2 regions of the Shewanella sp. SP2S2-4 genome follow, and region 2 is predicted to be linked to the other one. Evidence: predicted binding sites of a transcription regulator. Region 2 holds the regulator's gene; the other holds the start of a gene.
The links. The regulator MetJ, encoded in region 2, represses methionine synthesis genes. The targets are predictions, from matches to a motif close to TAGACGTCTAGACGTCTA.

Region 1 (5,103 bases), on a different contig from region 2:
GTACTACACGACGGAACACTTTACTCAGTAATGTTCTGTCGTACCAAAGTTCCTCTGCCACCATTTTACGCAAACCCGTCAACATCAAATCCAAACGTTGATCGGCAAACAACAGGCCACGAATACCGAGTAACATAGCCGACTCTTGATCTAAAGAGTCACGCTCAACTTGGTACAGCGCCACGGGGAAATGTGATACTAAGCGCGAAGCCAGTAAAGGGATCCCCTTGTTATCGAGTGCAGCGCCCTTTTGGGTGATCAGATAAAAACTTCGACGACTCTTATCTAAATCTAATTCCGCCGCATGCTTAACGATACGAGTTTTCAAGCCTATGGATTCAGCGAGTAACGCTAAATGACATGGTGCCGCCATTTGATGTAAAAAAACTAATTCATTAATTGTGCTCAATGACTCTCCTCCCTGAAAAGTATTTTCTATTAGCAAAATGGTATGTTTGACCAGCCTCTTTAGTTAGATTTTTAAACATTCCATTAACCTAGTTGATTCTGACTAGTTAAAGACTGAAAAACATCACCCAAATGTACTATTCCCTTTTAAATCCTAGTAAGTTCGACTAACTGACGGAATATAATTGGAATAACAGCATAAAACTCCATTAGGTTTAACCGACTCACGAAATCTAGTACTTTCAAACTATGAAGACACCCATCGAAAGTTGCAACACAAAAATAACATACAGGCAATAAGAAAGTGTGACAGCTAAATGCCATCACACTCATGTTAGAAGCTTTATGGAAGAATGAACTTATGACTCAAGCTGAAACAATCAGCAACTCACGGCCACTAGCGTCTGAGTTTAAGTGCTGCTATTTGCTTATCTTGAAAACGAGACAATAAAACGAGTGCGACAATTGCGCCAATTAATGCCATTAACATATCTGATTGAGTGTCCCACACATAGCCTTGGGTTCCCAAAAAGGCTTCAGCGCCTTCACCTGTTGCCACTGCAACCCACCATTCAATGAGTTCATAAAACGCCGAAAACGCGAGCACAAAACATGTGACCAAAAACGCACACCAAGCACCGGGTTTGACCGCTTGATTACGCAGCATAATTTCACGCGCTAACATGGCAGGGATAAAACCTTGCGCAAAGTGACCTAACTTGTCGTAATTATTACGTTCTGAACCCATCCAATGGGCAATCGTGTCGAATAATGGCACTTCAGCATAGGTGTAATGCGCGCCGACAAACAGCACACAGCAATGGGCTAACACTAAAACATACACCAGCGGCGTTAATGGGAAGCGTTTGCGGGTAAAAAATAGCAGTGGCACAGCCACTAATGCGGGAGCCGCTTCGAGCCACCAAGTGAAAGGATCTGCGGGATTTATCGCCGACCAAACGAGCACTAAGAGGTAAATAGCACACCACGCGATTTTGTTATTCAATGTTTCTTCCTCTTATGCGATATTGTTCTTAATTTAGAATATTAACTTTAGCCATCTAGCCCTCCACACTGAGTAAAAAAAGTGCTATTTTGGTGGGTGAAGGTTGTCAGCATATCATAAGAAACATTTCTATTAATTAGAGGGTACCCATATCATGGCGAAACATTCGCTGGACAAGGATAAGATCAAGATCCTGCTGTTGGAAGGCGTCCACCAATCTGCAGTCGATGTACTTGAGCGTGCGGGATACACCAACATCGAATACCACAAAGCCTCATTAGGCGATGAAGCATTAATTGAGTCCATCAAAGATGCACATTTCGTGGGACTTCGTTCACGTACCCAATTAACTGCCGAGGTGCTGAAACGTGCCGAGAAGTTGATCGCGATCGGTTGCTTCTGTATCGGAACCAACCAAGTTGATCTTGCCACCGCCGAATCCCTTGGTATCCCAGTATTTAACGCACCATTCTCCAACACGCGAAGTGTTGCCGAACTCGTGATTGGCGAAATCATTATGCTGATGCGCGGTATCCCTGAGCGTAACGCCATCGCCCACCGTGGTGGCTGGATGAAAACCGCCGCTGGCAGCTACGAAGTGCGCGGAAAAACCTTAGGCGTAATCGGTTACGGTCATATCGGTACTCAGCTTGGCATTCTGGCTGAGACGCTGGGCATGCGCGTGGTGTTCTTCGATATCGAAGACAAATTGCCACTGGGTAATGCACAGCAAATTCATTCAATGGAACAATTGCTGGCGCAAGCTGACGTAGTGAGCTTACACGTACCAGAAACCCCACAAACCAAAGACATGATAGGCGCAGCTGAATTTGCGGCGATGAAAAAGGGCAGCATCTTTATCAACGCCTCACGCGGTACTGTGGTTGATATCGAGGCCTTAACGGTCGCCTTGAAAGAGCGTCACCTCGCTGGCGCGGCGATTGATGTGTTCCCAGTTGAGCCGCAATCTAATGACGATGAATTTATCAGCCCACTTCGAGGTCTTGATAACGTATTACTGACACCGCATGTGGGTGGTAGTACTGCTGAAGCCCAAGAAAACATTGGTATCGAAGTCGCGGGCAAGCTCGCTAAATACTCAGATAACGGCTCGACCGTATCTGCAGTTAACTTCCCAGAAGTATCGCTACCTATGCATAAAGGCACCTCACGCTTACTGCATATTCACCAAAACCGTCCTGGCGTGCTGATCAAGATCAACCAAGCCTTCTCGGAAAAAGGCATCAACATTGCCGCGCAATATCTGCAAACTACCGCTGAGATTGGTTATGTGGTCATGGAAGTCGACACTCACCAAGCCGAAGAAGCCTTAGTTGAGTTGAAGGCCATTGAAGGCACACTGCGTACCCGCGTGCTGTTTTAACTGCGTACCCGCGTGCTGTTTAATAGTTAAGCCCAATCGCATTCAGCGTATCGGCTAAAGTACACAGACTGAGGCGCACATATCATTCACAGATATGTGCGCCTTATGCTTTTGAGCCAACAGGAATTCCGTTACAATCTAGCCTCTCACATCGTCTTCATTTTCAGGATCTCGCTATGACTATTTCAGTTTCTACGCCCCATTGGGATCTGGACGCTTCTTTGCCTCCACTCATGCTTGCCAACTTATCTCATATGGGCCTTATTAAAGTGGTTGGAGAACAAGGCCGCAGTTTCATCCATGGCCAAGTGACCACTGACATCAGCTCATTAGCCGATAACCAATGGCGCTGGGGTGCACATTGCGATCCAAAAGGTAAAATGCTGGCCAGTTTCAGGACCTTTGCCATTCAAGATACGCTCTTTATGCTGATGCCAAAGGATGCCATCGAAGTCGATTTACCCCAGTTACAAAAATATGCCGTGTTTAGTAAAGCCACCTTAAGCAATGCATCCGCTGAGTGGACTCTGCTCGGCGTTGCTGGTGAACAGGCAAGCCAATTCGTGAACAAACATTTTGGTGACATTCAGCAAGAGCTCACACTCATTGAAAAGGGTGCGATTTTAAAAGACGCTGAACGTTTTATTTTAGTATTAACACCAGATGCCGCAGCAGCTTTAGTTGCGCAATCGGAACTGAGTGTATTTGACGCCAGTGCATGGCAAGCGTTAGAGATTGCAGCAGGTTACCCCAACCTTGCCGCCAGCCATGCCAGCCAGTACGTACCGCAGATGTGTAATCTACAAGCGGTTAACGGTATCAGCTTCAATAAGGGCTGTTACATGGGGCAAGAAACCATAGCGCGCATGAAATATCGCGGTGGTAATAAACGCGCCCTGTATATTTTGCGCGGTCACACTAGTCTTCAAATCACCCTAGCATCAGGCCTCGAAATCGCGATGGAAGACAGTTTTCGCCGTGGCGGTCAAATCATTGAGTTTGTACAGCGTGGCAATCAAGTCTTGTTAACCGCCGTACTTCCTAATGACACGCCTAATGATACTCAGCTGCGTTTTGCCGACGATGAACAATCACATTTAACGATCCAAGCCCTGCCCTACTCATTAGATGAAGCGTAATGCTTTGATTTAATATAATTAGTATAAAATATTGAAGCAAAATAAAGGCGCCAATGGCGCCTTTACCTTAGTCAATGCACTTCGAGCATCAATTTTCTAAATAAGTATCTCGAATGGCAATTGCTTCTGGCAGGATTTGCTTGAACTCCTCCACCAACTTAGGATCGAAATGTTTTCCCGCTTGATTTTCAAATAGCTCCATAGTTGCTTCAATCGTCCAAGCCTGCTTGTAAGGCCGTTGCGAAGTCAGCGCATCGAACACATCCGCAATCGCGGTGATACGCCCTTCAAGGGGAATTTCTTCACCTACCAAGCCATTGGGGTAACCTGAACCATCCCACTTCTCATGGTGAGTTAAGGCGATACGACGGGCCATTTGCAATAACGGATCGCTATGTTCTCCAATAATTTCTGCACCTATGGCGGCGTGCTGCTGCATAATTTCCCATTCCTGCGCATCAAGTTTCCCTGGCTTTTTCAGCACAGCATCGGGCGTACCGATTTTACCAATATCGTGCATAGGCGCCGCATTAAAAATCAAGTCACAAAAGGTTGTCGGTAAGCCGAGCTTTATCGCTAATATGCGGGCGTAATGGCTCATACGCACAACATGTAGACCCGTCTCGTTGTCCTTGTATTCAGCAGCACGGCCAAGACGACGGATAATCTCGAAACGAGTTTCTTCTAATTCGTGGGTACGAACTTTAACTTGTTGTTCGAGTAGACGTTTTTGATCATAGAGCGCAAGATGCGTTTTAACCCGCGCTTTAACGACAGGCGCACTGACAGGCTTAGTAATATAATCCACCGCGCCCAATGCAAAACCTTGGGCTTCATCAGCAATTTCAGATAAGGCGGTCACGAATATCACCGGAATATGGCTGGTCAGCGGCTCTTGCTTTAGCAGCTTGCAGACTTCATAGCCATTCATACCTGGCATCATGACATCGAGCAGAATCAAGTCAGGCCGCGATTTTGTCACTAACGCTAATGCCCTTGGCCCATCGATCGCCACTTTGACTTTGTAATCATCACCTAGAATACCGATCAAAATATCAATATTCTCAGGTGTGTCATCGACGACTAATATTGTTGCTTTTTCCATTAACAACTCCACTCAATGTCACACATTATAAATTCGCGCTACCGCTTTCTATCCTAACTGT
Region 2 (5,103 bases):
GAATTTGTGGCACGGCGGCTTCATCGGCCACTAAAATTGAACAGGCATCCACGTGGCTTGCCGCCACACCAGATTCGCGCAGCAGCGCCGCCATTAAACGTGCCGACCAACGCTCGCCAAAGCTCACCACATGGTTAACTTGATATTCGTTACGTTCGTCGAGGGACAATAAACTGATGAGTTGCGCCTGATCTGTCGCCAAACGCTCACGCAGATCGCGGGCTTGTTCGTTCGACAATAACTGCTCTACCAACCCCTGTTGATAGCTGGTCAGCACTTGTAATTCTTCTTGCCACAACTGACCCGCGTCGCGCAGCTCTAATAATTTATACAGGAAATTCGTGCTCTTACCCGCCGCAGAGACCACCACAAGGTCATCACTATGACCGTGGGTTAACAGGATATGGGCGACTCGACGATAACAATCGGCATCCGCTAAACTGGAGCCACCAAATTTATGTAAGTGACAACGTGCCATCTATTATTCCTCTACTGACAAGCCGCAACGGCGGCTAATCCTGCTTGAATATCTGCAACTAAATCGGCGGCATCTTCAATACCCACCGATAAACGCAATAGGGTGTCTTTAATGCCTGCCTCAAAACGCGCCTGCGGCTCCATGGCTCTGTGGGTCATAGTTGCGGGCACGGCCACTAAACTTTCGACGCCACCTAAACTTTCCGCCACGCTAAATAAGCTGAGTGCACCTAAAAAGGCCACCACTTCGGCCTCGCCGCCCTTGAGCTCAAAACTCAGCATAGCGCCAAAGCCTTTTTGTTGCTTGGCTGCAATGGTGTGACCAGGGTGATCCGCAAGACCAGGGTAATAAACTTTGCTCACCACAGGGCTTTGCGTCAATACCTCAACAATGCGCTGGGCATTGGCTTGATGTTCACGAATTCGCACCGCTAAGGTGCGTAGGCCGCGCAGGGTTAAGTAACTATCAAATGCCGACCCCGTTAAGCCTAACGTGTTCGACCACCAATGTAAGCTTTCGCCAATTTGTGCATCTTTGGCAACCACAGCGCCGCCAACCACATCGCTGTGACCATTGATATATTTAGTGGTGGAGTGGATAACGATATCCGCGCCTAACAATAGGGGTTGTTGCAATATCGGCGATAAAAAGGTGTTATCAACCACCACCAGCGCGCCGACCTCATGGCTAGCCTTGGCAATGGCTTCGATATCCACCACACGCAATAGCGGGTTCGATGGGGTTTCGAGCCACACCATCTTAGGATTTTGCGCGATAGCGACGGCTAACGCTTGGCTGTCGGTTTGATCGACCACAATCAGCTTAAACTGGCCTTTCTTCGCCAAATTAGTAAATAAACGGTAAGAACCGCCGTAGCAATCGTGGGGCACAACCAATAGGTCATCGGGGCCGAGCAAAGTAGTCACTAAGGTGATGGCCGCCATGCCAGTGCAGGTCACTATGCCAGTGGCGCCCTTTTCTAATTGCGCTAATGCTTCGCCTAAAATGCAGCGCGTTGGGTTGCCTGAACGACTGTAATCGAATTCGCGAGGATTTTTATGACCATCGAAGGCGTAATTAGTCGACAAATAAATCGGTGGCACAACTGCGCCATATTGAGTATCGCTTTCGATACCCTGACGCACTGCCAGTGTGGCTAATTGACGCTCTGCCATGGGTGGACTCCTAAATTCGGTAGACTGATAGAGATGTCTGGACGTCTAAATGTACCTAAGCACAACGCCATCGTCAATAGGCGTGAAGACGTTTAGACGTCTAAACATAAAGAAATCTGTTTGCAATCACAAAGAAATAGTAGCAATAATTTGACTGTTGTTTGTAAGGGTTTAAAATCTGCCCCGAATTTAGCGTTATAACAGGTGAGTCAATGACTGAATGGAATGGGGAATACATCAGCCCCTATGCTGAACATGGCAAGAAGAATGAACAAGTAAAAAAAATTACTGTGTCTATTCCGCTCAAAGTGCTTAAGGTCCTTACGGACGAACGAACTCGTCGTCAGGTCAATAATTTGCGTCACGCCACCAACAGCGAGCTGTTGTGTGAGGCATTTTTGCACGCCTACACTGGCCAGCCATTGCCTAACGATGAAGATCTGTCAAAAGATAGCCCAGACAGCATTCCCGCCGAAGCCAAGTTGCTGATGGACGAGATGGGGATCGAGTGGGAAGACATGGAATAGCGACTTGTCGCTGGCAAAGTTACATCACAGTGCTCATCAATAGGGATCGTTAACGATCCCTTTTTGTTTATATGGAATCCTATGTTTTCTATGATAGATCCACAGACTCTCGCCCTGGCCTCACTGATTGTGTTTCTTGGCGCCTTAACCCAGAGCCTGATTGGGTTTGGCCTAGCGGTTGTCGCCAGTCCTTTGCTTTATATCGTCGATCCGCAGCTCGTACCTGCGCCTGTTATTGCTATGGGTTTCTCCATCGCCCTGCTGACCTTAGTGCGTGAGCGTGGTCATTTAGAATTCAATGGCTTGCAATATGCACTCCTAGGTCGCGTGCCCGGTGGTTTTATCGGCGCGAGTCTGTTGCTGTTTGCGCCTCAGCCCATACTCGGGTTATCCATCGCCGCCATTGTGGCTGTCGCGGTTATCCTCAGCCTGTATAAATTCAGCCTGCCAGTGAATAAGAAAACCCTCTTTGGGGCGGGCGTCGTCTCGGGGATTTTCGGTAATATTGCCGCTATTGGTGGCCCGCCGATGGCGATTCTATTATCAGGCAAAGATGCCTCGCAGTTTCGCGCCGCCCTGTCGGCCTTCTTCATTTTTAGCTCCACCATAGCTATGGTCATTCTGGCGATCACTGGCTTATTAGAATTGAAGCACCTGTGGCTGTCCTTAATGTTGCTGCCTTCAGTGCTTTTAGGGTATTTAGTCGCGGGGCGATTAGTGGGCCGTGTCGATAAAGATAAAACTAAAATGGCGACCTTAGTCCTGTGCAGCATCAGCGCCTTAGTGCTAACGGTGAAATCGGTTATCGAGTTATTGCCCCAATAAGCGCTCTGCTTGTACTGGCAAATCATCTGAAAATTCAAACAATAAAAAGCACTGACATTGCCAGTGCTTTTTCTTTATCTATCAATATCTAAAGCCAGCTTACACTCAGCTTAAATAGCTTTGCCCTGCGTACACAATAAAGTGTCTTAAGGCGAGTACGCCCGTTAAGCTCGCACAAGCCACCATGATCATCGCGCCCTTAGTATGGCGAGTCGCGGCTGGTAGCAACATGAACAGCAATGGAATACCAAAACCTATACCGACGACGCCTATCCAGAACACGCTTGCCCATAGCCCAGAAGTTAACGATGCTAAGGCCGCAGACGCCGCGCCGCCCTTGAAGTACAAGGCGCAGAACAACATGAACAGGAACAGGATTTCAATTGCCATCACAGGCAACTCTAAACCGTGCATCTTGACTAAAGTTTTATCGTGGCTGTCAGTCTTAAACAGCAAGAGTGCCAGTACCGCGTTTGCCGCAGCGCCCGCCGATAAACCCGACACTAAAAACAGCGCAGGCAGTACCGCAGTGTTGAGCATAGGGTAAGCATTCATCGCCGAAATTAAGAAGCCAGTGTAAGCCCCTACGCCAATGGCGAGGACAAACAACAATACTTCAATCAGCTTTCGAAATGGCATAAGTAACTTAGCGATAGGTGTTAGGAAACCCAAACCCCATTTTGGTAAGTCATCCCGCAGCACAATAATGGCGTAGGCAAAGGCTAAGGGAGAATACGCCAGCAGCGCCAGCACCCCAATGGCCATCACAGACTGGAAGTTATAGTGAATTAAGATCAGCCAGAAGTGGAATGGTTTGGTTAAATCAAACACTAAGCAGGCTAAACCTAAGCTAATCGCCACAGGTCCAATAATGGCGGCCGCCTTAAGAATGCTACTTTCGGCTCCGGCGCTGAGTTCCTTATTCGCCCAGCGTAAACCAATGCCAATCAATAAACTGCCCGCGGATAACCCCGCCATAAACAGGTAAACGGCGATGACCCAGTGCCAAGTGACAGGATCATATTGCGCCATGTCGCCCCAAGTATTGTTCATAATCAAATCCCCCCTCTTTTGGTAGGAACGCGATATACCCTAGGTTTAGTGCCCAAATGGGTTTTATCTTGGTATGTGATTTTAGTGTTGAGCATGATGGCCACGTCACTCTGCGGATCATTAGCATCGCCAAACACTAAGGCATCGGTTGGACACTCTGTCACACACGCTGGCTCTTCGCCCCGCGCTAAACGACTGTCTTTACAGAAGTTACACTTATCCGCCACCTTGGTTTCTGGGTTCATAAAGCGCACTTTATAAGGGCACGCTGCCACACAGTACATACAGCCGACACACTTCTCGGTATGGATAGAGATAATACCGTCTTCACCCACATAGGCCGCGCCCGTTGGGCACACCTTAACGCAGGGCGCATCTTCACATTGCTGGCAAGATACCCTGTGGTATTTGAAGTGCAGATTGGGCATCTCACCAAAGGGGCCTTCCACACGCACTTGCAGACGAGTAACGCCTTCGGGTACGCCATTTTCACTGCGACACGCCACGTTACAGGCTTGGCAGCCGATGCACTTGTTCTCGTCGTGCACCATTACATATCGTTTATTCATTTAAGCCTCCGATTAGCGCTTTGCCAGCGTGACGCCCGTGGTGTGCACTGTCATGCCACACACAGGAGCCGTCACGTGCGGCAGTAAGTTACCGCAGTGGATACCTTTGCCCGTTGCTCTGACCAACTCTTTGTTTTTAGAACCAAAGCCCATGTAAGCAAACACAGTATCTTGGCGAATACCCGGCGTGACTAAGGCATGGCCTTCTTCTGTGCCAACACTGCTGGTGAGGCGGATTGGGTCGCCATTGCTGATCCCTAATTTGCCCGCAGTGATGGGGTGAACCCACACAGCGTTATCCGACATCAGGTTAGCGAGCATAGGTACATTGTGGGTGGCGCCATTGGTGTGCACCGCCACTTTGCCTTGGATAAAGTACAGCTCATCTGCTTTTTTAAGATTCACTTCGCGGAACTTGATCACCCCACGGCCTGGTGCCATGGCTTCCACTTTCGCGGAAGTGAGTTCAATCTTGC

Region 1: the regulator MetJ is predicted to act here: its motif matches at 1,463-1,480, upstream of serA (phosphoglycerate dehydrogenase).

Annotation. Positions count from the first base shown of each region.
Region 1 is NZ_JAUOER010000006.1:177,075-182,177, forward strand. It holds gene Q4Q54_RS07345 (helix-turn-helix transcriptional regulator) at 1-409, opposite strand, end outside; gene Q4Q54_RS07350 (DUF2238 domain-containing protein) at 806-1,414, opposite strand; gene serA (phosphoglycerate dehydrogenase) at 1,569-2,798, shown strand; gene ygfZ (tRNA-modifying protein YgfZ) at 2,975-3,937, shown strand; gene Q4Q54_RS07365 (two-component system response regulator) at 4,026-5,042, opposite strand; gene Q4Q54_RS07370 (PAS domain S-box protein) at 5,091-5,103, opposite strand, start outside.
Region 2 is NZ_JAUOER010000020.1:75,550-80,652, forward strand. It holds gene Q4Q54_RS15510 (bifunctional aspartate kinase/homoserine dehydrogenase II) at 1-478, opposite strand, end outside; gene metB (cystathionine gamma-synthase) at 490-1,653, opposite strand; gene metJ (met regulon transcriptional regulator MetJ) at 1,866-2,180, shown strand; gene Q4Q54_RS15525 (sulfite exporter TauE/SafE family protein) at 2,262-3,005, shown strand; gene nrfD (NrfD/PsrC family molybdoenzyme membrane anchor subunit) at 3,111-4,058, opposite strand; gene Q4Q54_RS15535 (4Fe-4S dicluster domain-containing protein) at 4,061-4,627, opposite strand; gene phsA (thiosulfate reductase PhsA) at 4,640-5,103, opposite strand, start outside.